Regions from separate parts of the Streptomyces sp. NPDC085900 genome, predicted to be linked through region 3. Evidence: riboswitches for the same ligand, from Rfam matches in the RefSeq annotation. Region 3 holds a riboswitch; each other region holds the start of a gene.
What was found. Region 3 has a riboswitch for cyclic di-AMP ahead of ACIGDI_RS06120 (NlpC/P60 family protein). Riboswitches for the same ligand answer to the same signal wherever they lie in the genome.
Positions count from the first base shown of each region.

Region 1 (5,641 bases), on a different contig from region 3:
GGTGCTCGGCACGTACTGCCTCGGCGGCACCCTCACCTCCCGCCTGGACCGCGTCCTGCGCGAGGAGAAGGGCTACACCTACGGTGTGCGCGCGTTCGGGCAGGTCCTCAGGTCCGCCCCGGACGGCACGGGCGCGTCGATGCTCGCCATCAGCGGCTCCGTCGACACCCCGAACACCGGTCCGGCGCTCGACGACCTCTGGAAGGTGCTGCGCACGCTCGCCGAGGGCGGCCTCACCGACGCCGAGGTCGACGTCGCCGTGCAGAACCTCGTGGGCGTGGCGCCGCTGAAGTACGAGACCGCGGCGGCGGTCGCGAGCACGCTGGCCGACCAGGTCGAGCAGCACCTGCCCGACGACTACCAGGCGACGCTGTATCAGCAGCTCGCCGCGACCGGCACGGTGGAGGCCACCGCGGCGGTCGTGAACGCGTTCCCGGTGGACCGTCTGGTGACCGTCCTCGTCGGCGACGCGGCGCAGATCAAGGCGCCGGTGGAGGCGCTCGGCATCGGTGAAGTGACCGTGGTTTCCGCCGAGTAGCGGCACGCGCGCGTGGAGGGGCCCTGGTGACTGACCTGTCACTAGGGCCCTTCTATGTCCGAATTGGCGCGGAATTGAAGGAGAGATGCCTGTCTGCCCTGTGGGATGCGCTACAAAAGCCGCGATCCGTTTGGGGATTGAAAGGCGCCCCGCTTAGCGTCATGCGGGCTGTTCGTCAGGCAGTGCGCCGCACCCGCGGCACCGGACAGTCATCGCCGAGTCCCCGTACGGCGCGAGCCAGGGGAGCCGGGGACCCACCGCAGTCCCTGGGGTGAATCGGACGCCCGCGCGAGCCGCGAGGGGGTCCGTAGGAGACCTTCCTGCTCCGAACCCGTCAGCTAACCCGGTAGGCGAGAGGGAAGGAAAGGACCAGCCTGTACATGGCGTTCATGTGCGCCACCGGGAAGCACCGTCGTCCCAGCCGGATCAAGCGTTCCACCGCCCAGGTCGCCGGCGTCGCGGCCCTCGCCACCACCGGTGTGATCGGTGCCCTCGCGGCACCCGCGCTCGCCGCCGACAACTCCGTCGACGCCGTCGAGCAGACCGGCTTCACCCCCGTCATCAGCATCGGCGACTCGATCGCCGAGAAGATCGACGCGCAGGCCGAGGCCCAGAAGCAGGCCGCCGAGGAGGCCGCCCGCAAGAAGGCCGCCGAGGAGGCCGCCCGCAAGAAGGCCGAAGCGCTCGCCAAGAAGGAGCGCGAGGCCAAGGAGCGCGCCGCCCGTGAGGCCGAGCGCAAGCGCCTGAACTCCTTCGTCGCGCCGATCTCCAACTCGTACGTCTCCACCGGCTACAAGGCCAGCAGCTCCCTGTGGTCCTCCGGCAGCCACACCGGCATCGACTTCCACGCGGCGAGCGGCACGTCCGTCCACGCGGTGGGCTACGGCACGGTCGTCCAGACCGGCTGGGGCGGGGCCTACGGCAACCAGATCGTGATCAAGATGAACGACGGGACGTACACCCAGTACGGCCACCTGTCGTCCATCGGCGTCTCGGTCGGCCAGAAGGTCGTCACCGGCCAGCAGATCGGTCTCTCCGGCTCCACCGGCAACACCACCGGACCGCACCTGCACTTCGAGGCCCGTACGACCCCCGACTACGGCTCGGACATCGACCCGGTCGCGTACCTGCGCTCGCACGGTGTGAACGTCTAGCGACGCGCCGCCAGACTCCGAGGACCCCGGCTCCCCCGAGCCGGGGTTTTCGTCGTTTCTGTCACCCCTCTGTCCAAAAAATATCCATGGATTCCGGCCCCCCGTCGGAAATTCCGGCTCATTGCAATAGAGTCGCTGGACACAACGTCAATCGTCGACGTTTCACGGGGATTAAGACGGAGGTCGGTCATGCGTATTCCGGCGCACTCGGTGTGCACGGCCATCCGGGACGACATCGTCGCGGGTGTCTACGAGCGTGGCGGCCGTCTCACCGAGGAACTCCTCGCCCGTCGTTACGGCGTCTCGCGCGTCCCCGTCCGTGAGGCCCTGCGCACCCTGGAGGCCGAGGGCTTCGTGGTGACCCGCCGGCACGCGGGCGCGTGCGTGGCGGAACCGACCGAGCAGGAGGCCGCCGACCTGCTGGAGATGCGCATGCTGCTGGAGCCGCTGGGTGCCTCCCGGGCAGCCCAGCGGCGCACCGAGGCCCACCTCAAGGTCCTGCGCGGCCTGGTCAGACTGGGCCAGGAGCGCGCCAGGAGGGGCGGCAGCGAGGATCTGCGCTCTCTGGGGGGCTGGTTCCACGAGACGCTCGCCCAGGCCTCCGGCAGCCCCGCCCTGACCTCGATGCTGACCCAGCTGCGCCACAAGATCACCTGGATGTACGCGGTGGACGCGCCGGCCAACCCCGTGGAGTCCTGGGCGGAGCACGGCGCGATCGTCGACGCCGTGGCCCGGGGCGACGCCGAGCGCGCGCGGGCGATCACGAGCCTGCACACCGAGCGCTCGACCGCCGCGCACCGGCTGCGATTCGGCGGCGCGAACGGTGTGAGGAACTCGCAACATGCCGTAAACATGTCGAGCCTGCGGCATTAACACGAGCGCCGTATACAAAGAGCAGGAAATTCGAGGGGGCTAATTCATGCTGCCCGCCGTCGAGAATTCCCGACCCCGGCACAGGAAATGCGAAGGGCCCGCCCGGTAATTCGGACGAGCCCTTCTGCGGTGCCGCGATCAGACGGTCTCGGGAAGCTCCTCGAGGCCCTCGGAGACCAGCTTGGCCAGACGGTCGAGGGCGGCGTCGGCGCCCTCGGCGTCGGAGGCGAGGACGATCTCCTCGCCACCCTGGGCGCCCAGACCCAGGACGGCCAGCATGGAGGCCGCGTTGACGGGGTTGCCGTCGGCCTTGGCGATCGTCACCGGGATACCTGCGGCCGTGGCGGCCCGGACGAAGATGGAAGCGGGGCGGGCGTGGAGGCCCTCGGCCCAGCCGACGTTGACGCGGCGCTCAGCCATGTGATGCTGCCCTTCGGTGTTCAGGGTTGTCTAGACCAGTTTCCCACAACGTGAAGAGTCTCCGGAGCGGTTCTCGCGTTCCGTCCGGGGTGGATGCTCGGGCCGCGGCCTCGGCCCGATCGACGTCCTCTTCGGTTCTCCACAGACTGCCTCGCGCCGCTGTCGGACGCGAGCCGTACTCTGGGGCCCATGCAGACCGCGTCGGACCGGCACGAGTACCCCGCCCACTGGGAGGCCGACGTGGTGCTGCGCGACGGCGGCACCGCGCGCATCCGCCCCATCACCGTCGATGACGCAGATCGCCTGGTCAGCTTCTACGAGCAGGTCTCGGACGAGTCGAAGTACTACCGCTTCTTCGCGCCCTACCCTCGCCTGTCCGCAAAGGACGTCCACCGCTTCACGCACCACGACTTTGTGGACCGGGTGGGACTCGCGGCCACGGTCGGCGGCGAGTTCATCGCCACCGTACGCTATGACCGCATCGGCGCCGACGGAACGCCCGCGTCCGCGCCCGCCGACGAGGCGGAGGTCGCCTTCCTCGTCCAGGACGCCCACCAAGGCCGCGGCGTCGCCTCCGCCCTCCTCGAACACATCGCCGCCGTCGCGCGCGAGCGGGGCATCCGCCGCTTCGCCGCCGAGGTGCTGCCCGCCAACACCAAGATGATCAAGGTGTTCACGGACGCCGGGTACACCCAGAAGCGCCACTTCGAGGACGGCGTCGTCCGCCTGGAGTTCGACCTCGAACCCACCGACCGCTCCCTCGCCGTGCAACGCGCGCGCGAGCAGCGCGCCGAGGGGCGTTCCGTACGCCGCCTGCTGGCACCCGGCTCCGTCGCCGTCATCGGCGCCGGCCGCGCACCCGGGGGAGTGGGCCGCAGCGTTCTCGACAACATCCGGGACGCCGGTTACGCCGGGCGCCTGTACGCCGTCAACGGCGCCTTCCCAGAGGACCTCAAGGAACTCGCCGGCGTCCCCGCCCACCGCTCCGTGCGGGACATCGACGGCCCCGTCGACCTCGCCGTCGTCGCCGTCCCCGCCGACCACGTCCCCCAGGTCGTCACCGAGTGCGGCGAGCACGGCGTCCAGGGACTCGTCGTGATCTCCGCCGGGTACGCCGAGAGCGGCCCCGAGGGACGCGAGCGCCAGCGCGAACTCGTCCGGCACGCGCGCACGTACGGCATGCGGATCATCGGCCCGAACGCCTTCGGCGTCATCAACACCTCCGAGCAGGTACGGCTCAACGCCTCCCTCGCCCCCCAGATGCCCCGCCCCGGCCGCATCGGCCTGTTCGCCCAGTCCGGCGCCATCGCCATCGCCCTGCTCTCCCGGCTGCACCGACGCGGCGGCGGAGTCACCGGCGTCACCGGCGTGTCCACCTTCGTCTCCTCCGGCAACCGCGCCGACGTCTCCGGCAACGACCTCATCCAGTACTGGTACGACGACCCGGACACCGACGTCGTCCTGATGTACCTGGAGTCCATCGGCAACCCCCGCAAGTTCACCCGCCTCGCCCGGCGCACGGCGGCCGCCAAGCCGCTGGTCGTCGTCCAGGGCGCCGGTTCGGCGCCGCAGGGCCACGCCGTACGCGCCACCCGGCTGCCGCACGCCACGGTCTCCGCGCTGCTCAGGCAGGCCGGCGTCATCCGCGTCGACACGATCACCGAACTGGTCGACGCCGGACTGCTGCTCGCCCGCCAGCCGCTTCCGGCCGGACCCCGGGTGGCGATCCTGGGCAACTCCGAGTCGCTCGGCCTGCTCACGTACGACGCCTGCCTCGCCGAGGGCCTGAGGCCGCAGCGGCCGCTGGACCTGACCACCGAGGCCTCCGCCGCGGACTTCCACACGGCGCTGCTGCACGCGCTGGAGGACGACTCCTGCGACACGGTCGTGGTGACGGCGATCCCGGCCATCGGAGAGGCCTCGCCCGGCGACGCGGAGCTGGCCGAGGCGCTGCGGTCGGCCGCCCAGGCCGTCCCCGGCAAGCCCGTGCTGGTGGTCCACGTGGAGCTCGGCGGGCTCGCGCAAGCCCTGTCCGCCGCGGCGAGCACCGCACCCCAGACCGGTTCGAGCACCCCCTCCGGCGCCCGGCTCCGCCCCTCGCAGATGCTGCCCCCGACGACCCAGGCGGCCCCCGCCACGAGCGCCCCCGCGGAATCCCGCCTCATCCCCGCCTACCCCGCCGCCGAGCGCGCCGTACGGGCCCTCGCCGAAGCCGTGAACTACGCCCAGTGGCGGCGCGACGCCGCCGAGCCCGGCAGGGTGCCCGAGTACGAGGACATCGACGAGAAGGGGGCCGCCGAGCAGATCGACGGCATGCTCGCGCGCGGGCAGGGCCTCACCCTCGGCACCGAGGAGACACACCAGCTCCTCGGCCGGTACGGCATCGACGTCCGCAGGGCCGTCCCCGCCTTCACCCCGCAGGACGCGGTCCGGGCCGCGGACGCCATCGGCTACCCCGTCGCCCTCAAGGCCACCGCCCCGCACCTGCGCCACCGCGCCGACCTGGGCGGCGTGCGCCTCGATCTCGCGGACGAGGAACAACTGCGGCGGGCGTACACCGAGTTGACGGAGCTGTTCGGCGAGCCGGCGGAGCTCCGCCCGGTGGTGCAGGCCATGGCGCCACGCGGCGTGGACACCATCGTGCGGGCCGTCATCG
Region 1 is NZ_JBITSP010000009.1:281,713-287,353, reverse strand. Features, by position in the region: gene ACIGDI_RS29605 (M16 family metallopeptidase) at 1-538, shown strand, start outside; cyclic di-AMP (ydaO/yuaA leader) riboswitch at 742-906, shown strand; gene ACIGDI_RS29600 (M23 family metallopeptidase) at 919-1,692, shown strand; gene ACIGDI_RS29595 (GntR family transcriptional regulator) at 1,882-2,565, shown strand; gene ACIGDI_RS29590 (HPr family phosphocarrier protein) at 2,704-2,985, opposite strand; gene ACIGDI_RS29585 (GNAT family N-acetyltransferase) at 3,175-5,641, shown strand, end outside.
Region 1: linked by a shared signal. The riboswitch ahead of ACIGDI_RS29600 (M23 family metallopeptidase) and the one ahead of ACIGDI_RS06120 (NlpC/P60 family protein) in region 3 are both predicted to bind cyclic di-AMP.

Region 2 (5,641 bases), on a different contig from region 3:
GCCGGCTGCGGCTGCGCCTCGGTGACACCACGCACCGGCTCGCCCCCGGCGACAGCGCGCACTTCGACTCGCTCACCCCGCACCGCATCGCCGCGCAGGACCCCGACGGTGTCGAGCTCCTGTTCGTCCACACCCTGCTGCAGAGTCCGACGGCCACCCTGTGCCTCGGCCCCACCTATGGAGAGATGCCATGAGCAAGACCGACATGGAGGAGAAGTTCCCTCGCGGCCTGTGGGTCAGGCTGATCATCTACATCGCCGTCGGACACCTGTTCGCGGCCTTCATCTACCTGCTGTTCGCGGTGGGGGCGAAGTAGCCCGGATGCCCGTCAGTCGAGCAGCCGCCCGCGCAGCCGCTCACGGATCTCCGGTGTGACCCCGAGCCCCTGCTCCAGATACGCCTCGACCCCGCCCCACGTCTCCTCGATGGTCTCGAAGGCCGCCGCCAGATACTCCGCGCGCGCCTCGAACAGGGGGCTGAGCAGCTCCATGACCTCGGGGGAGTAGCCGGCGGAGGAGCTGCTGCTGCGGTGCACCTTGTAGCGGCGGTGCTTGGCGTTGGACTCCAGGTAGTCCGCGACGACGGCCTCCCGCTCGACGCCCAGGGCGAGCAGCGTGACGGCTATGGACAGGCCCGCGCGGTCCTTGCCCGCCGCACAGTGCATGAGCGCCGGCACGCTGTCCTCGGCGAGCGAGCGCAGCACGCGCGTGTGCTCGGCGGTGCGCTCCCTGATGATCGTGCGGTACGAGGTGATCATGCGGCCCGCGGCCTTGCCGTCGCCGAGGACCTCGCGCAGCTGCTCGATCTCGCCGTCCCGCACCATCTTCCAGAAGCCGACGCCGTCCGCCGGGTCGGACAGCGGCAGGTTCACATTGCGCACGCCCGGCAGCTCGACGTCCGGCCCCTCCAGCTTCTGGTCCGCGGCGTTGCGGAAGTCGAAGATCGTGTGCAGCCCCAGCGAGGAGAGGAACGCGGCGTCCTCCCCGGTCGCGTGCGCCAGGTGCCCGCTGCGGAACAGCACCCCGTGGCGCACCCGCCGCCCGTCCACCGTCGGCAGCCCGCCCACGTCGCGGAAGTTGCGCACCCCGGCCAGCTCCGGCTCGGTCGACGGGATCTGCTGCGTCACGGGGGCTCCTCCCAGTCGGCCCCGCCGACTCGGCTCGACGACGGGCACCGTGTCGACGATACGACATGCATTCCTTGGGCAATGAGTTGTCCACAGGCGTTGCCGTCGGCCCCCACCGGCACTGATGATGTTGCTGCTTGATCGCACCTGTTCGAATATGTGAGGGCTTGATGCTGGAGATCTCCGAGAACGGCCGTACCTGGCTCCTGACCGGGCCGACCAGCGGTTACGCGATCCATCTCACCGAGGACGACGAGCTCCTGCACCTGCACTGGGGCCCCCGGATCGCCCTCGCCGACGCCGAGGCCCTCGCCGTACGCCCGCTGCCGGACTACCGCCCCTTCGAGTCCCCGCTCGACGGCCGTGAGGAGTACCCGGTCGAGGGCGGCCCGCGGTTCGTGAGGCCCGCCCTGTCCGTGCGCTCCGAGGAGCGGCGCGGCACCGAGTGGCGCTTCGAGACGTACGAGGCGGAGGGCGACCACCTCCGGCTGAGGTTCCGCGACGGCGGGCTCGCGATCACCCTGCACCACCGGATGCGGCACGACGTCGTCGAGCGCTGGGTGACCCTCGACAACGAGGGCCCGGGCGCCCTGGAGCTGCTGCGCGCGGACGCCGCCACCTGGACCCTCCCCGACCGCGACGGCTGGCGGCTGTCCCAGCTGCACGGCCGCTGGGCCGCGGAGTCCCGGCTCACGAGTTCGCCGCTCACCTACGGTGAGAAGGTCATCGGCAGCCGCCGCGGGCACACCGGGCACCAGCACCTGCCCTGGGTCGCCCTCGACACCGACGCCACCGAGGAGCGCGGCGAGGTCTACGGCTGCGCCCTGGGCTGGTCCGGTTCCTGGCGCATCGCGGTGGCCCAACTCCCGGACGCGCGCGTGCAGATCACCGGCGGCGCGGGCTACGACGACTCCGGACTGCTGAGCCTGGCGGCGGGGGAGTCGTACACCACCCCCGTCTTCGCCGGGCTGTGGAGCGACGGCGGCTTCGGCGGGGCGAGCCGGGCCTGGCACGCCTACCAACGCGCGTACGTCGTCCCGGACGCGGACCAGGACCGCCCCGTGCTGTTCAACTCCTGGGAGGCCACGGAGTTCGACATCTCCGAGGAACAGCAGAGCGCCCTCGCACGGCGGGCCGCGGCGATCGGCGTGGAGCTGTTCGTCGTCGACGACGGCTGGTTCGGCAAGCGCACCAGCGACCGGGCCGGGCTCGGCGACTGGACACCCAACCCCGACCGCTTCCCCAAGGGCCTGGCCCCACTCGCCGACTATGTGCACGCGCTCGGCATGCAGTTCGGCATCTGGGTCGAGCCCGAGATGGTCAATCCGGACAGCGACCTGTATCGCGCCCACTCCGACTGGGTCCAGTTCCAGCCCGGACGCAGGCGGACGGAGCTGCGCAACCAGCTCGTACTGAACCTGGCCCGCGAGGACGTCCAGGAGTACCTCTGGGAGCGGCTCGACGCACTGCTGTCCAGCGCTCAGATCGACTACGTGAAGTGGGACTTCAACCGTTGCTTCACGGACGCCGGCTGGCCCGGTGACGCCTACCCGCAGCGCCTCTGGGTCGACCACGTCCACACCCTCTACGCCTTGCTGGACCGGCTGCGGGCGGCCCACCCCGGTGTCGTCTTCGAGTCCTGCTCGGGCGGTGGCGGACGGATCGACCTCGGGATCATGAGCCGTACGGACCAGGTGTGGACCTCCGACAACACCGATCCGCTCGACCGGCTCGCCATCCAGCACGGCTTCAGCCAGATCCACCCCGCGCGCGTGATGGCCGCCTGGGTCACCGACAGCCCCAACACCCAGCTCAACGGGCGCGTCAGCTCGCTGCGCTTCCGGTTCGTCAGTGCCATGGCCGGAGTGCTCGGGGTGGGCGGGGACCTCACGCAGTGGACCGAGGAGGAGCTGGCCGAGGCCCGCGACTGGGTGAGCCTCTACAAGGAGATCCGGCCGCTCGTCCAGCACGGCGAGCTCCACCGCCTCAGGCCGCCGACGGGCGGGCTGAGCGCCGTGCAGTACGCGCGCGGGGACCAGAGCGTCGTCCTCGCCTGGCTGCAGGCACAGAGCTACGGCGAGCCCGTGCCGGCCCTGCGGCTGCGTGCCCTCGACCCGACAGCGTCGTACGAATGCCTCGAAACGGGCGAAGTGCATCGAGGTGCCGTATTGCTGCATCACGGTCTGCATACCGGACTTCGGGGCGACCTCGATGCGGCAGTTCTCCGCCTGCGCCGCATCTGACTCTTCTGTCCGAATTGCTGCGTTGATTGGGCTTCATTCCAACTCGCGCTGTGACAAGGGAAGCTGGAGCAGCGTCACGTGAGCAGCGTCATAGCCGTGACGGTGCGTACCTCGTCATGCTCACGTAATCAATCTGTCTTTCCTGCGGATTGAAGAGTGGGACGAAGCGGAAATTCACGGAGAGTGACCGTGGATTTCCGCAGAGGATCAAGGGAAACGGATTCACGGGGAACCGTCGCTTGTCCCTTCGCGTCCTCGTCGCTTACGTTCCACACCAATCCGGACGGACGCCCAATCCTGCCGCCGCCCGGAGCCCGCACCAATCACCCGTGTACGGCAGGAGCGGGGGACCCACAGGTACAACGCCTGTTCCGGTCTCCGGAACGGCTAGGGGTACAGCCGCGACCAGCGCGCGGCCGGGCATCTCCAGCCCGCACCCGACAGCTCACCTCGCAGGCGCCGGAGAGGAATTCGCCATGCCCGCGAAGGGTAAGCACCGTCGTCCGAAGTCCCAGCGCTTCACTCGCTCCATCGCCGTCGCCGGAACCGGCGGCGCCGCGCTCGCCCTCCCGCTGATGGGTGCCACGGGTGCCCACGCGGCCACCGCCCAGTCCGCTTCCCAGTCGGTTTCGGAAAAGGCCGTTCAGTCCCTTCCGAATACCGTGAAGAAGGCGACCGAAAAGAAGAACTCCGCCTCCGAAAAGGCGGTGCACGTCTATTCGGTCCGGTCCGGTGACTACCTTTCGAAGATCGCCGAGGAGCAGCACGTCAGCGGTGGCTGGCACAAGCTCTACGCCGACAACCGCACCGTCGTCGGCGACGACCCGTCGCTCATCCACCCCGGTCTGAAGCTCACGATCGGCAAGAAGGCCGCGACGAGCGCCCACAGGTCCTCCACGGCCAAGTCCTCGTCCTCGCAGGGTTCGACCTCGTCGAAGGAGCGCTCGTCCTCCTCCGGTGAGGGCACCACCCGCAGCGCTGCCGCGACCACCGCCTCCGCCACGGGCTTCCAGCTCCCCGTCTCCGGCGCCACCGTCGGCACCGGCTACCGCGTGGCCGGCAGCATGTGGTCCAGCGGCTACCACACCGGCGTCGACTTCGTCGTCCCCACCGGTACCCCCCTCAAGGCCGTGGGCGCGGGCACCGTCGTCTCCGCCGGCTGGGGCGGCGCGTACGGCAACCAGGTCGTCATCAGGCTCGCCGACGGCTACTACGCCCAGTACGGGCACCTCTCGCAGCTCTCCGTCTCGGCCGGCCAGAGCGTGAGCGCGGGCCAGCAGGTCGGCCTCTCCGGCGCTACGGGCAATGTCACCGGCCCGCACCTGCACTTCGAGATCCGGACCACGCCGAACTACGGCTCCGACGTGGACCCGGTCGCCTACCTCCGCTCCAAGGGCGTCGCCGTCGGCTGACCCCCCGCCGCCACGCCGCCTGACACGCTGCCGAAGGCCGGACCTCGATCCCCGGGTCCGGCCTTCGGTGTGTCCGACTGTTGACCCAGCAACAGCGCACATCGAGGGGTTATTCCGACCTTGGTCAACACTTTGCGAGTGGCTTATCTCACCGACCGTCAAGCCCTGCCTACGGTCGCGTAGGTCACATTCGAAGGTGAATCATGACGGCTGTGGCAGACGATTCGAAGAGTGACAGCAGATCAGTGATCGGGTCGTACGTCGCGGTGGGGGACAGCTTCACCGAGGGCGTCGGCGACCCCGGCCCCGACGGGGCCTTCGTCGGCTGGGCGGACCGCTTCGCGGTACTCCTCGCCGACCGGCGTCCCGAGGGCGACTTCAGGTACACGAACCTCGCGGTGCGCGGCAAACTGCTCGACCAGATCGTTGCGGACCAGCTCCCGCAGGCCGTCGAGCTGGCCCCGGACCTGGTCTCCTTCTGCGCGGGCGGCAACGACATCATCCGGCCGGGCACCGACCCCGACGAGGTGGCCGAGCGCTTCGAGCGCGCGATCATCCGGCTCACGCAGGTCGCCGGCACCGTCATGGTGACGACCGGGTTCGACACCCGTGGCGTGCCCGTGCTGAAGCACCTGCGCGGCAAGATCGCCACCTACAACGGGCATGTGCGGGCCATCGCCGACCGGTACGGCTGCCCCGTGCTCGACCTGTGGTCGCTGAAGTCGGTTCAGGACCGCAGGGCGTGGGACGGCGACCGGCTCCACCTCTCGCCCGAGGGCCACACGCGCGTGGCGCTGCGCGCCGGACAGGTCCTCGGCCTGGAGATCCCGGCCGACCCCGACCAGCCCTGGCCGCCGCTG
Region 2 is NZ_JBITSP010000004.1:417,290-422,930, reverse strand. Features, by position in the region: gene ACIGDI_RS16030 (helix-turn-helix domain-containing protein) at 1-194, shown strand, start outside; gene ACIGDI_RS16025 (DUF6126 family protein) at 191-316, shown strand; gene ACIGDI_RS16020 (tyrosine-protein phosphatase) at 329-1,126, opposite strand; gene ACIGDI_RS16015 (alpha-galactosidase) at 1,297-3,369, shown strand; cyclic di-AMP (ydaO/yuaA leader) riboswitch at 3,684-3,841, shown strand; gene ACIGDI_RS16010 (peptidoglycan DD-metalloendopeptidase family protein) at 3,846-4,781, shown strand; gene ACIGDI_RS16005 (SGNH/GDSL hydrolase family protein) at 5,027-5,641, shown strand, end outside.
Region 2: linked by a shared signal. The riboswitch ahead of ACIGDI_RS16010 (peptidoglycan DD-metalloendopeptidase family protein) and the one ahead of ACIGDI_RS06120 (NlpC/P60 family protein) in region 3 are both predicted to bind cyclic di-AMP.

Region 3 (5,641 bases):
GAGCTGGCGTTCGGTGAGCCGGCCGGGGTTGCCGCGGGTGGCGGCGAGCGGGCCGCGGGGGATGTGCCGCACCCCGAGGCGGCGCAGTTCGGCGCGGACTCGGCGGGCCAGCGGTTCGGCGCCCAGGACGTCGAGTTCGGCGAGGGCCTCGAGCTTGTCGGCGGGGTGCGGGCTCTCCGCGAAGGCGGCGGCGTGTTCGTAGGGGCAGCCGGCGGCCTTCCAGACGGCCGCGGCCTCCCGCCAGTGGCCGCGCGCCTGCAGGGCGTAGGGGTGGTCGGAGTCGTCCGTCGGCACCGGATGCCCGGCCTTGGTGAGCCAGTAGCCGAGTTCGGCGCCGTAGGGGATCCCGGACAGATGGCGGGCCTGGGCGTGGACCGGGGCCGCGGCCGCCACCACGGCGTCCGCGTCGCCGCGCAGCCAGGCCGCCTCCGCCTGCGCGGCCGCCACCGGGCCGGTGCGCTGGAGCTCCCTGGTCCGTACGGCGATCTCCCGGGCCTCGGCGAGGAGCTCGCCGGCCCCGGGCCTGCCGGACCGGACGCGCACCCGCGCCAGCACGGTCAGGGCGGGGCAGCGGGCCGGCGGGAAGTCGTGGATGCCGAACTCGGCGTGCCGTTCGGCGTCCTCCCAGTCGGCGGCGGCCAGGCGGCGCAGGGCCAGTTCGACGTGGAGGTAGGTGAGGAAGCCGAGGTGCTCGGCGCGGTCGGCCAGGTCGAGGGCCGGCGGCAGGAAGCGGTCGGCGTCGGCGTACTGCAGGTTGTCCAGGAGGTTCCAGATCAGGTTGGCGTAGGAGCGGCAGGCGTGCTCGACCTCGCCGGCGCCGAGGGCGACCTCCAGGCTCTCCTCCAGCTGCTTGCGCCCGTCGGGGTCGCCGCCCCGCCAGCGGGCCGTGCCGAGGTTGTTGAGGGCGTGCGAGAGGATCGCCGAGTCGTCGGCCTTGCGGGCCAGGACGATGGCGCGCTCGGCGTGTTCGACGGCCTCGGAGTAGCGGTCGGACAGCATGCGCAGCTGGGCGATGTTGCTGACGGCCAGGGCGAGCAGCCGGTCGTCGCCCGCGTGTTCCAGGACGGCGACGGCCTCGCGGGCGGCGGCCTGGGCCTGGTCGGCGTCACCGGCCCACCAGTGGATGCGGGAGAGCCAGCGCAGGTCGGAGCCGAGCGCGAGGATGTCGCCGAGCGACCGGCGCAGGGCGACCGCCTCGCGCTCGGCGGTGACGGCGGCGGCCGTGTCGGCGATGGTGTAGCTCTCCACGGCGTGACGTTCGAGCAGCTCGGCGAGTTCGGCCGGGCCGTAGCGGTGGCGCTGGCGCAGGACGAGCCTGAGCTGGGCCGCGGCCTCGCGGTGGGCGCCGGCGTCGGCGGCGTCCCGGGCGGCGTCCGGGCCGTAGCGGGCGATGGCGTCCAGGTCGCCGGCCCGCGCGGCGTGGTGGACGATGCGGGCGGCGTCGGCGCCGGGCAGGGCGGCGAGCGCAGCGAGGACGTGGCGGTCGAGTTCGATGCGCCGGGCGGCGGGCACGGAGTCGGCGACGGCCCGCCGGATCAGCTCGTGCCGGAAGGCGATCCGCTCGGGGGTGACGGTGAGCAGCCCGCGCTGTTCGGCCTCGGCGAGGACCGCCACGCCGTCGGTGAGCAGCGCGTCGACCAGTCGGCGTTCGACGGCCGAGGGAACGACGGCGAGCTGTTCCAGGGCGTCCACGGTGTCCGGCCGCAGCCCGCGCAGCCGGGCGAGCACGGCGTCGACGACCGTGGGCGGCACTCCCCCGGTGCCGCCGGCCGCCAGGACCTCGGTGACGAAGAAGGGGTTGCCGGAGGTCACCTGGTACACCTGCGCCGGGTCGAGCCGGCCGGCCGCGCTGAGCTCGCGTACCGCGTCGAGGGAGAGCCGGGCCAGCGGCAGGCGGTGCACGCGGGGGGCGCGGGAGACCTGGCCGAGGAGGTGACGCAGGGGGTGGCCGCGGTGCAGTTCGTCGTCGCGGTAGGTGAGGACGAGCAGGGCGGGCAGCCGGTCCATGCGCCGGACGAGGAAGCGCAGGGCGTCCAGGGATGCCTCGTCGGCCCAGTGCACGTCCTCGACGACGAGTACCGCAGGATGCGGAGTCACGGCGAGCTCGGCGTGCAGGGACTCGTAGACGCGGTGCCGATCGGCGCCCTCCGTGACGGCTCGGGCGAGGTCGGCGCCGACGCTGCCGACGAGGTCGCGGAAGGGTCCGAGGGGGCGCCGGGTGGTGAGGTCGTCACACTGGCCGACCAGCACCCGCGCCTGCCCGGGCAACCGCTCGGGCAGGGCTCCGACCAGGCTCGACTTGCCGATTCCCGCCTCGCCGAAGACAAGTGCCACCGCACCGGCGCCGTCCGCCGCCTGTTGTGCGGCCGAGGCCAGCAGCTCCAGCTCGGGCTCACGCTCGAGGATCCCCCGGTCCACTCACCGATTGTGTCACCGGGGCGGGGTGAAGTCTTCGCGGTCCGGTTCGGGGGCCGGGCAGGTACTGGACGGCCACCGTCCGAATCCCTGCGAAGTGCCCGCATCCCTGCGAAGTGCCCGTGCGAAACGCCGGGTCCACGGGGCTTAGGAGCGGCGGCGGGGCTTTCCTCGCTTCGGGGTCTTCGACGTGCCCGTCCTGGGGCTGCGGGCGGGCGTCTTCGCCGCCGCGGGCTTGCGGCGGGGCGCCGGCTTGTCCGCGGTCTTCTCCGCCGGCTGCGGCTTGCGGCCGCGGGAGCTGTTGACCGTACGGCCGCGGACGATGCCGATGAAGTCCTCCACCAGGTCGGTGGTGGCGTCCTCCGGCCAGGACAGGGCCACGCTCGACCGGGGCGCGTCGGTCACCGGGCGGTAGGTGAGGTCCTTGCGGTGGTGGAGGCGGGCCAGGGACTGGGGCACCACCAGGAGGCCGACGCCCGCCGCGACGAGCTCCACGGCGTCCTCGGTCGTCGCCGGGCGCTCGAAGGCGGGCTCGCCGGGCGGGGCGTCCCAGTCGAGGACGTCGTCGAGGGGGTGGAAGAGCACCTCGTCGGCCAGGTCGGCGAGGGTGATCTCCTCCGCGGCCGTGATCACGTGGTCCTTGGGTACGACGGCCACGGTCGTCTCGGTGTAGAGGGGGATGGCGCTGAAGTACGCACGGTCCACCGGGAGCCGCACCAGCCCCGCGTCGGCCTCGCCGGCCCGCAGTACGTCGGGGGCCTCGGCGGCCGCTACGGGCTGAAGGGTCAGCGGGATGTCGGGCAGGCGCTCGTTCCAGATCCGCACCCACTTGGCGGGCGTCGTCCCCGGGACGTACGCAAGCCGGAACGTCTGGGATGCTTCCGAGCCTGTCACCCCGCCAGGTTACCGGCCGTGGTCGGAGGCGTCGTACGCGCTCGATACCCTTGACCCCATGAAGTCGCACCAGACCGCCCAGACGATGAAGCCCGCCACCGCGGCGAAGAAGCTGGGTGTGTACCTCGAGGCCACCCCCGCAGAGTTCCGTGAGGGTGTCGTCTCGCGCGCCCAGCTCGACGAGCTCCAGGCGAATCCGCCCGAGTGGCTGCGCGAGCTGCGGGCCAACGGCCCGCACCCCCGTCCGGTGGTCGCGGCGAAGCTGGGCGTCTCCATCTCGGGTCTCGCGCGCGGCGGGGTCACCGAGGCCCTCACCACCGAGGAGATCGAGACCCTGAAGCAGGAGCAGCCCGAGTGGCTGGTCAAGGAGCGCGCGACGCAGGCGGAGGTCCGCAAGGAGGGCGCGCGGATCAAGAAGCGCAACGCCGAGCGGGCGGCGGGCGAGGATCAGGCTCCGCGTTCCTGACGCCACGTGGCCGGAGAGGCGTTCGGTGACTCTCCGTCACCACCTGCACGCCCTCCGTCCACCGAAAAGGGATCTGACGGTGCGTCACGACGAAGGTCACAAAAGCGTATCGGACATTCCGGCCGTCAACCTTCACACGAGGCGCACAAGTTGGCTAGCTTGGCCTCAGGCCGCTCGTGTCACTCCGGCGAACCCCGTCGGGAAGAGCGGCCTCCGCCGAATCCGGTGCGCCTTCGCGGCGGCCGGAACCGGGGACCCAACCGATTCATGGGGTGAATCGGCCCGACTGCGCTTCGGCGCAAGGGCCGTAGGGCATGCCTTCCGGAATTGACCGCCCGAACCCGACAGCTAACTCGGTAGGCGGAGTACGGAAGGAGTACGGCCCCCATGGCGCCGGAACGATCGTCGCGTGCCGGAGGCTTCGGCCTCCCCGGTATGCGCAACTCCGCCCTCGCGACGGCCGCCCTCACCTCGGTGGCCCTGTTCTCGCAGACGGCCGACGCCTCGCCCCAGCCGGGCGACGAAGCACCCAGCCGGGAGGACGTCCGGCAGCGTGTGAGCAGCCTGTACGACCGTGCCGAGGAGGACACCGGGCAGTTCAACCTGACCCGCGTGCAGAAGGCGCGCGGCACCGGCGAGCGTGGCGGTCAGCCGCGCGGGGGCTCGGACCCCGACCTGGACAACGTCTCCCGGCAGTGGTTCGACATGGCCCGGGCGTCCATCGGACCGACCGTCCCGGCGATCCTCCCGTCCGACCGCACCCCGGCCAGGCGTCCCGCCGCCACCCGGCCCCCCCGTCCGGTGGAAGCTCGCGCGGTGGAGGCTCGTGCGGCTCGTGAGCTGGAGGCCCCCGCCCGGGCCGTACCCGAGCTGCCCGCCGCCGGGCCCCGTCGCCCGATGGCCGAGCTGCCCGCCGCCCCCACGGCTGCGCTTCCCGCGGTGCCCCAGCCCCGCCAGGAAGCGGCCGCTGCACTCCCGGCCGCCCCGGCCCCCGCGGAGTCGCGGCAGACCTCGCTGCGCAGATCCAAGCAGGAGAACCAGCGCAAGGTCGCCGCGGCCAGCGACCTGCTGTACCGGCACGTCGCCCGGCAGACCTCCGCCCCGCGTCCCGCCGTCGCCCCGCAGCCGGACCGGAGCACCTGGCAGGCGGCCCCGGCCCCGCAGAGCGCGGCCCCCGCGGCGATCGAGGCCACACCGGCGCAGCCCAGCTGGGCGGCCCAGGTCCAGCAGGCGGCCGCGGCCCGCACGATGAACGACTCCGCACCGGCCCAGCCCGACTGGACGTCCCGACCCCAGCAGGCCGCCACCGCAGGCACGAGCATGGCGGCCACGCCGGCGCAGCCGGGCTGGGACACGGGCGCTCAGCAGCTCGTCGCCCAGTCGATGACGCCGTCCGCCCCCGCACAGCCCGGCTGGGACACCGGCGCCCAACAGCTCGTCGCGCAGACCATGGCCCCATCGGCCCCGGCACAACCCGGTTGGGACACCGGCGCACAACAGCTCGTCGCGCAGACGATGTCCCCCTCCGCACCGGCGCAGCCGAGCTGGGCGATACCCGCCCAGCAGACAGCCACCAACCGCGCGAGCACCACAGCCGCGCCGGCGCAGCCGGGCTGGGACACGGGCGCCCACCAGCTCGTCGCCCAGACCATGGCCCCGTCCGCCCCCGCACAACCCGGCTGGGACACCGGCGCACAGCAGCTTGTCGCCCAGACCATGGCCCCGTCCGCCCCCGCACAGCCCGGCTGGGACACCGGCGCACAGCAGCTCGTCGCCCAGACCATGGCCCCGTCCGCCCCCGCACAGCCCGGCTGGGACACCGGCGCCCAGCAGATCATCGCGGCGGCGGCGCCGCAGGCCGACTGG
Region 3 is NZ_JBITSP010000002.1:300,203-305,843, reverse strand. Features, by position in the region: gene ACIGDI_RS06135 (ATP-binding protein) at 1-2,418, opposite strand, end outside; gene ACIGDI_RS06130 (LysR family substrate-binding domain-containing protein) at 2,563-3,309, opposite strand; gene ACIGDI_RS06125 (DUF5997 family protein) at 3,368-3,775, shown strand; cyclic di-AMP (ydaO/yuaA leader) riboswitch at 3,980-4,154, shown strand; gene ACIGDI_RS06120 (NlpC/P60 family protein) at 4,163-5,641, shown strand, end outside.

Region 4 (5,641 bases), on a different contig from region 3:
CCTGGGCACCGCCTTCGGCACCGACCAGCTCACCGGCGACCGGGGCATCGCCTCGGTGACGGCGGCGACCTTCTTCGTGCGCGTCATCATGTCGCCGTTCGCGCATCCCCTCTTCACCGTCCTGAGCGGCATCGGCTTCGGCCTCGCCGCGACGGCGGCCGACCGGCAGCACGCCCGGCGCGTCCTGATCCCGCTGTGCGGCCTGCTGCTCGCGATGGGCATGCACGCCATGTGGAACGGCTCGTCCACGTTCGGCGAGTTCGGGTTCTTCGCCGTGTACGCCGTGTTCATGGTGCCCGCGTTCGGGCTGCTGACCTGGCTGGTCATCTGGACGCGCCAGCGTGAGCTGCGCACCGTGCGCGAGGAGCTGCCCGCCTACGCCGCCGCGGGCTGGCTGACGCCGGCCGAGCCGTTCGCGCTGGGTTCGATGCGGGCGCGCCGGCTGGCCCGCGACTACGCCGCCCACCACTACGGCAAGCCGGCCGCGCAGGCGGTCCTGCAGTACGAGGCGTACGCGACGTCGCTGGCGTTCCTGCGGCACCGGGGGCGCCGTGGGCGGGCCGGCGCCGACTTCTCCGTACGGGAGCGGGAGTTGCTGGCCGAGCTGTGGAACCGGCGGGAGATCGCGGGGCCGGCACTGGGTTACGCGGCGCGGGCGACGGCCCCGCCGGTACCGGTGATGGCACCGCCGTGGCCGATGCCCGGCGCGTACGGCGCGTACGGCTACCCCGGGTACCAGGCGGGGTCGTATCCCGCGTACAACCCGTACCAGTCGTAGAACTCGCCGAGAGCTCGGCACCGCCGACCCGACGCGCCGGCGGCGGCTCGGTCAGGCCGAGGCGTCCGTCAGACGGGTGATCTCCGCGTCCGTCAGGGTCAGGTTCGCCACGTCCAGCAGGGCCGGGAGCTGTTCCGGGGTGCGGGCCGAGGCGATCGGGGCGGCCACCGTCGGCTGGGCCGCGAGCCAGGCCAGGGCGACCGTGGCGACCGGGGCTCCGTGCGCCTCGGCGACCTCGTCGAGGGCCGCCAGGACCTTCCGGCCGCGCTCGGTCTGCAGGTGCTTTCCGGCGCCCGCGGCCCGCGCGCCCTCGACCTTCGTACCGGGCCGGTACTTGCCGGTGAGGAAGCCGGAGGCCAGGGCGTAGTAAGGGACAGCGGCCAGGCCCTGGCGGGAGGCGAGGTCCCGCAGGGGGCCCTCGTAGGTGTCGCGGGAGACCAGGTTGTAGTGCGGCTGGAGGGCGACGTACTTGGCCAGGCCCTCGCGGTCGGAGAACTCCAGGGACTCGGCGAGGCGCTCGGCGGAGATGTTGGACGCGGCGATCGCCCGCACCTTGCCCTCCCGCACCAGCTCGTCCAGGGCGCCGATGATCTCCTCGACGGGCGTCTCCGGCTTGTCGAAGTGGGTGTAGTAGAGATCGATGCGGTCGGTGCCGAGGCGGCGCAGCGAGGCCTCCGCTGCGGCCTTGATGTTGGCGGCCGACAGGCCCGGGAACTCGGGGTGCTGGCTGACCTTCGTGGCGACCACGACGTCGTCGCGGTTGCCGCGCGCCGCCAGCCACCTGCCGATGATCGTCTCGGACTCGCCGCCGCTGTTGCCCTCGACCCAGGCGGAGTAGGAGTCGGCGGTGTCGACGAAGTTGCCGCCCGCCGCCGTGTAGGCGTCCAGGACGGCGAAGGAGGTGGCCTCGTCGGCCGTCCAGCCGAAGACGTTGCCGCCGAGGGAGAGCGGGAAGACCTCGAGGTCGGAGTTGCCGAGCTTGCGAAGAGAAGTCATGTCCTACGTCAACGAAGACCCCGGAGAGCGGTCTTCCGGAACGGCCGCAAACTTCCCGTAAACAATCGGAGGCAGCCGTTCCGGGGACGTGCGGATCGTCAGGGGTTCAGGCCCTTGCCGCGCAGCCACGTCATCGGGTCGATCCCGGTGGCCTGGCCGTTCGGGTGAACCTCGAGGTGCAGGTGCGGGCCGGTCACGTTGCCGGTGGCGCCGACGCGGCCGATGACGTCACCGGTGGCGACCTTCTGGCCGACCTTGACGCTGATCGACGACTGGTGGCAGAACCACAGCTCGGTGCCGTCGTCGAGGGTGAGGATCGTGCGGTAGCCGTACGACCCGGCCCAGCCGGCCTCGGTGATGGTGCCGCTGTGGATGGCCTTGATGAGCGTGCCCGTCGGGGCGGCGAAGTCGAGACCCGTGTGGTAGCCGGAGGACCACATGGAACCGGCCTGGCCGAAGGTGCCGGTGATCGTGTACGACACGACCGGCAGCTTGAACTGCTTGGCCAGCTCGGCCAGCCGCGCCTGCTCTTCCTTCTTCTTGGCCTCGGCCTCCGCCTTCTGCTTGGCGTCGGCGGCCTTGGCGGCGGCGTCCTGCTCCGCCTTGGTGGCAGCGGCGTCGACCTGCTTGGCGAAGGACGCCTCGGTGACCGCCTGGGCCTTGCTGTCGACCTGGACCTGCTGCGCCTCGGCCTGCGCCATGATGCGGTCGCGCAGCGCCTCGCCCGCGTCCTTGGCGCCCTCGGCGGTGTCCTCGGTGGTCACGCCGACGCTGCTGAGCGCCGTGGCGGAGCCCTTGGGGGCCGCGTCGTCGCCGAACACATGGCTCACGGAGGCCAGGTCGGGCATCGAGATGGAGACCGGGGGCTTGCCGGTGTTGGCGCTGGCCATGCCGCCCGCGCCGACGGCGGCTATGACACCGACGCCGAGAACCGTGGAGCTGCGGGCCAGCCCGCCGCCGCGCTGCTTGGCCACGCGGTGCTTGCCCCGTACCGGGCGTATGGACTCCGCGGTGGGATTCCACTCCTCCCACTGGCCCTCGTCGGTGCGGGGGGCGAAGCCGAAGGGCTCGGTGCTCGGCACGAACGGTGCTGCCGGGGCAGGCGGGTTGGACGCCACGTGGGCGTGCTCCTTTCCTTCCTTCTCGCCTACCGGGTTAGCTGACGGGTTCGGAGCAGGAAGGTCTCCTACGCGCGTATACCGGCCGTGGGTCCACGGTGGCATCCGCGCGATTCACCCCAGGGTGGTGGTTCCCCGGTTCCCTTGCGGGATTCGGCGCGTGCGCACGGAGCCGCCTCTTGTGACGGCTGGGACGACCGCGCTGCGTTATCGAACGTTAATAGACCCGGGGTGTGGATTCCAAGCAGTTCGGCTTGATCATTAACGTTTCCGGGCTGGACGTACAGGTCCATGACCGGCGAAAAACGGGCGAGTTGACCCCTTCTCGGGATCTTCACAGCGACTGACGGTTCGTCAGTTGTTATGCGGAGGGCGGCCATCCGATCACCTGGCGTGACGCCGTACGGCGAGCATCGCCATGTCGTCCGTCGTGCCGTCCCCGGTGTGCCGGTGCACCTCCTGGGCGAGGGTGGCGATCAGCCCGGCGGGATCGGGGAAGGCCCGGCCCTGAAGGCTCGCCGCGGGATCGTAGAACTCCCCGTGCCGGTCCCGCGCCTCGCACAGCCCGTCGGTGTACAGCAGCAGTGTGGCCCCGCCCGGGAAGCGGGTCTGCTCCGCCCGGTCCGGCCAGGCGCCCAACTCCCCCATGCCGAGCGGCAGTGCGGGCTCGCGGGCGGGCAGCGGACGCACCGTCCCGCCGGGGCACAGCAGCAGCGGGGGCGGATGGCCGCGGTTGACGATCCTGACGACGCCGTCGCCGTGCGGAAGCTCGGCGAGTACGGCGGTGGTGAAGCCCTCGAAGGCGTCGAGACCCTCGCGCCGGCTGCCCTCGCGGGCCAGCGCCCGGTCCAGCCGCCCGGCGACCGCTTCCAGCGTCGCCTCCTGCTCGGCGGCCTCCCGGAACGCCCCGATCACGACGGCGACGGCCGCCACCGCGCCCATCCCCTTCCCGCGCACGTCGCCCACCACCAGCCGCACGCCGTACGGGCTGTCCTGCACCGCGTACAGGTCGCCGCCGATGGACGCGTCCCGCTGCGCCGCCTCGTAGCGTGCCGCGATGGTGAACGTGCCGATCCGTTCGGCCGGGTCGGGCAGTACGGCACGCTGGGCGGCCTCGGCGATCGCGCGCTGCGAGGCGAGCTGTTCGTCGCCGCGGCGCACGAGAGCGTTGATGAGCACGGCCAGCGCGACCACGGTCGCCACCGTCACCAGCTCCGTGAGCGCGTCGATGTGCAGCAGGATGCCGAGCCGGCTGTGGAGCAGCAGGACGACCAGCACGCACGCGACACCGGTGAGGATCGTGCCCCGGCGGGAGTAGAGCGGGGCGGCGACCAGGGGCGCGGCGGTGAAGAGGGGGGCCGCGCTGAACTCGGCCGGGGTGAAGTAGTCGTAGAACGCCCCGGCGACGAGCAGCAGTGCCGGGAGCATGCGGACGAAGGTGCGCGCGTACGAGATCGGCCCCTCCTGCTCCACACTTCAAGGGTTGCCGGAGCGGGGACGGCGGGCGAGCGGTGAGGGCCGATGGGGGGAGGCACCGCCCAGGGGGAGCCCCGCCCAGGTGAGAGACACCCGGGGGAGGAAACACCGAGGGCCGGAACCCGTTTCCGGATTCCGGCCCTCGGCCTTCAGTAGCGGGGACAGGATTTGAACCTGCGACCTCTGGGTTATGAGCCCAGCGAGCTACCGAGCTGCTCCACCCCGCGTCGTTGTGACTCCAGTGTACGCCATCCGCGGGACGCCCAGCACCAGGGTTTCGATCCGCCCCCTTCACCTGCGGTTTTCAGCCGCCCAGCAGATGGGTGTTCGGCGCCTTGGCCGATGCCTCGTGCTCCTCCAGCAGGACGACGTCCACCCCGGCCGCCGCCAGCAGCCCGTTCCCGTCGGCCTCCTCGACGAAGGTGTCGGGCTCCCGCCAGGCCGTCACCACCCGCCGGACCCCGGCCTCCAGGATCAGCCGGGAACACGGCTTCGGCCGGGACGCGCGCCGCGCGCAGGGCTCCAGGCTGCTGTAGACGGTCGCGTCAGCCAGCCGTGGATCGGCCGGGTCGATCTTCGCGAGCGCCGCCTCCTCGGCGTGCACCGTGGGGTCGCCGGCCTCGCGCGAGTGGCCGCGGGCGAGTTCCGTGCCGTCGGCGGCGACGACCACCGCCCCGACGCTGAAGGCCGTCCGCGAGGGCGGGCACTGGTCGGCCAGTGCGCAGGCGAGCCGCAGCCAGTGGTGGTCGGCGGCGGAAGGGACCCGACCCCTGCCGGGTGCGGTGGGCTCGTAGCGCATCAGCACCACGTCCTCGATACGGCGGCAATCCACCAGTCTGAGCCGACCTCCCTGGTAGCCGCCGGGCCCGAACAGCCGGGGCGCCTTCTCGTCGCCCACGAACACCGGGGCCAGCACCAGCTGCAGCTCGTCCGCCAGCCCCTGGAGCAGCAGCTGCGTGTGGATGGTGCCGCCGCCCTCGACCATCAGGCGCTCGACACCGCGTACGTCGTGCAGGTGCTCCAGGAGGCGGCGCCAGTCGAGGCCGGGGCCCAGGGAGACGACGTCGGCGGCGAGGCCGAGGTCGGCGGCCCGCCGTGCGCCGTCATCGGTCGTATAGAGCACCTTCTCACCGCCGGTGTGCCAGAACTTCGCCGTCGGGTCGAGGTCACCGGAGCCGCTGACGGTGACCTTGAGGGGGTACTCCGGCTTCCCCTCGGCCGTGCGGGCCGCGCGCCGCTCGGGCGAGTTGACCAGCAGGCGCGGGTTGTCGGC
Region 4 is NZ_JBITSP010000020.1:66,093-71,733, reverse strand. Features, by position in the region: gene ACIGDI_RS41560 (PrsW family intramembrane metalloprotease) at 1-778, shown strand, start outside; gene ACIGDI_RS41555 (aldo/keto reductase) at 830-1,774, opposite strand; gene ACIGDI_RS41550 (M23 family metallopeptidase) at 1,873-2,892, opposite strand; cyclic di-AMP (ydaO/yuaA leader) riboswitch at 2,904-3,061, opposite strand; gene ACIGDI_RS41545 (PP2C family protein-serine/threonine phosphatase) at 3,277-4,320, opposite strand; tRNA gene ACIGDI_RS41540 (tRNA-Met) at 4,522-4,595, opposite strand; gene ACIGDI_RS41535 (dihydrofolate reductase family protein) at 4,673-5,641, opposite strand, start outside.
Region 4: linked by a shared signal. The riboswitch ahead of ACIGDI_RS41550 (M23 family metallopeptidase) and the one ahead of ACIGDI_RS06120 (NlpC/P60 family protein) in region 3 are both predicted to bind cyclic di-AMP.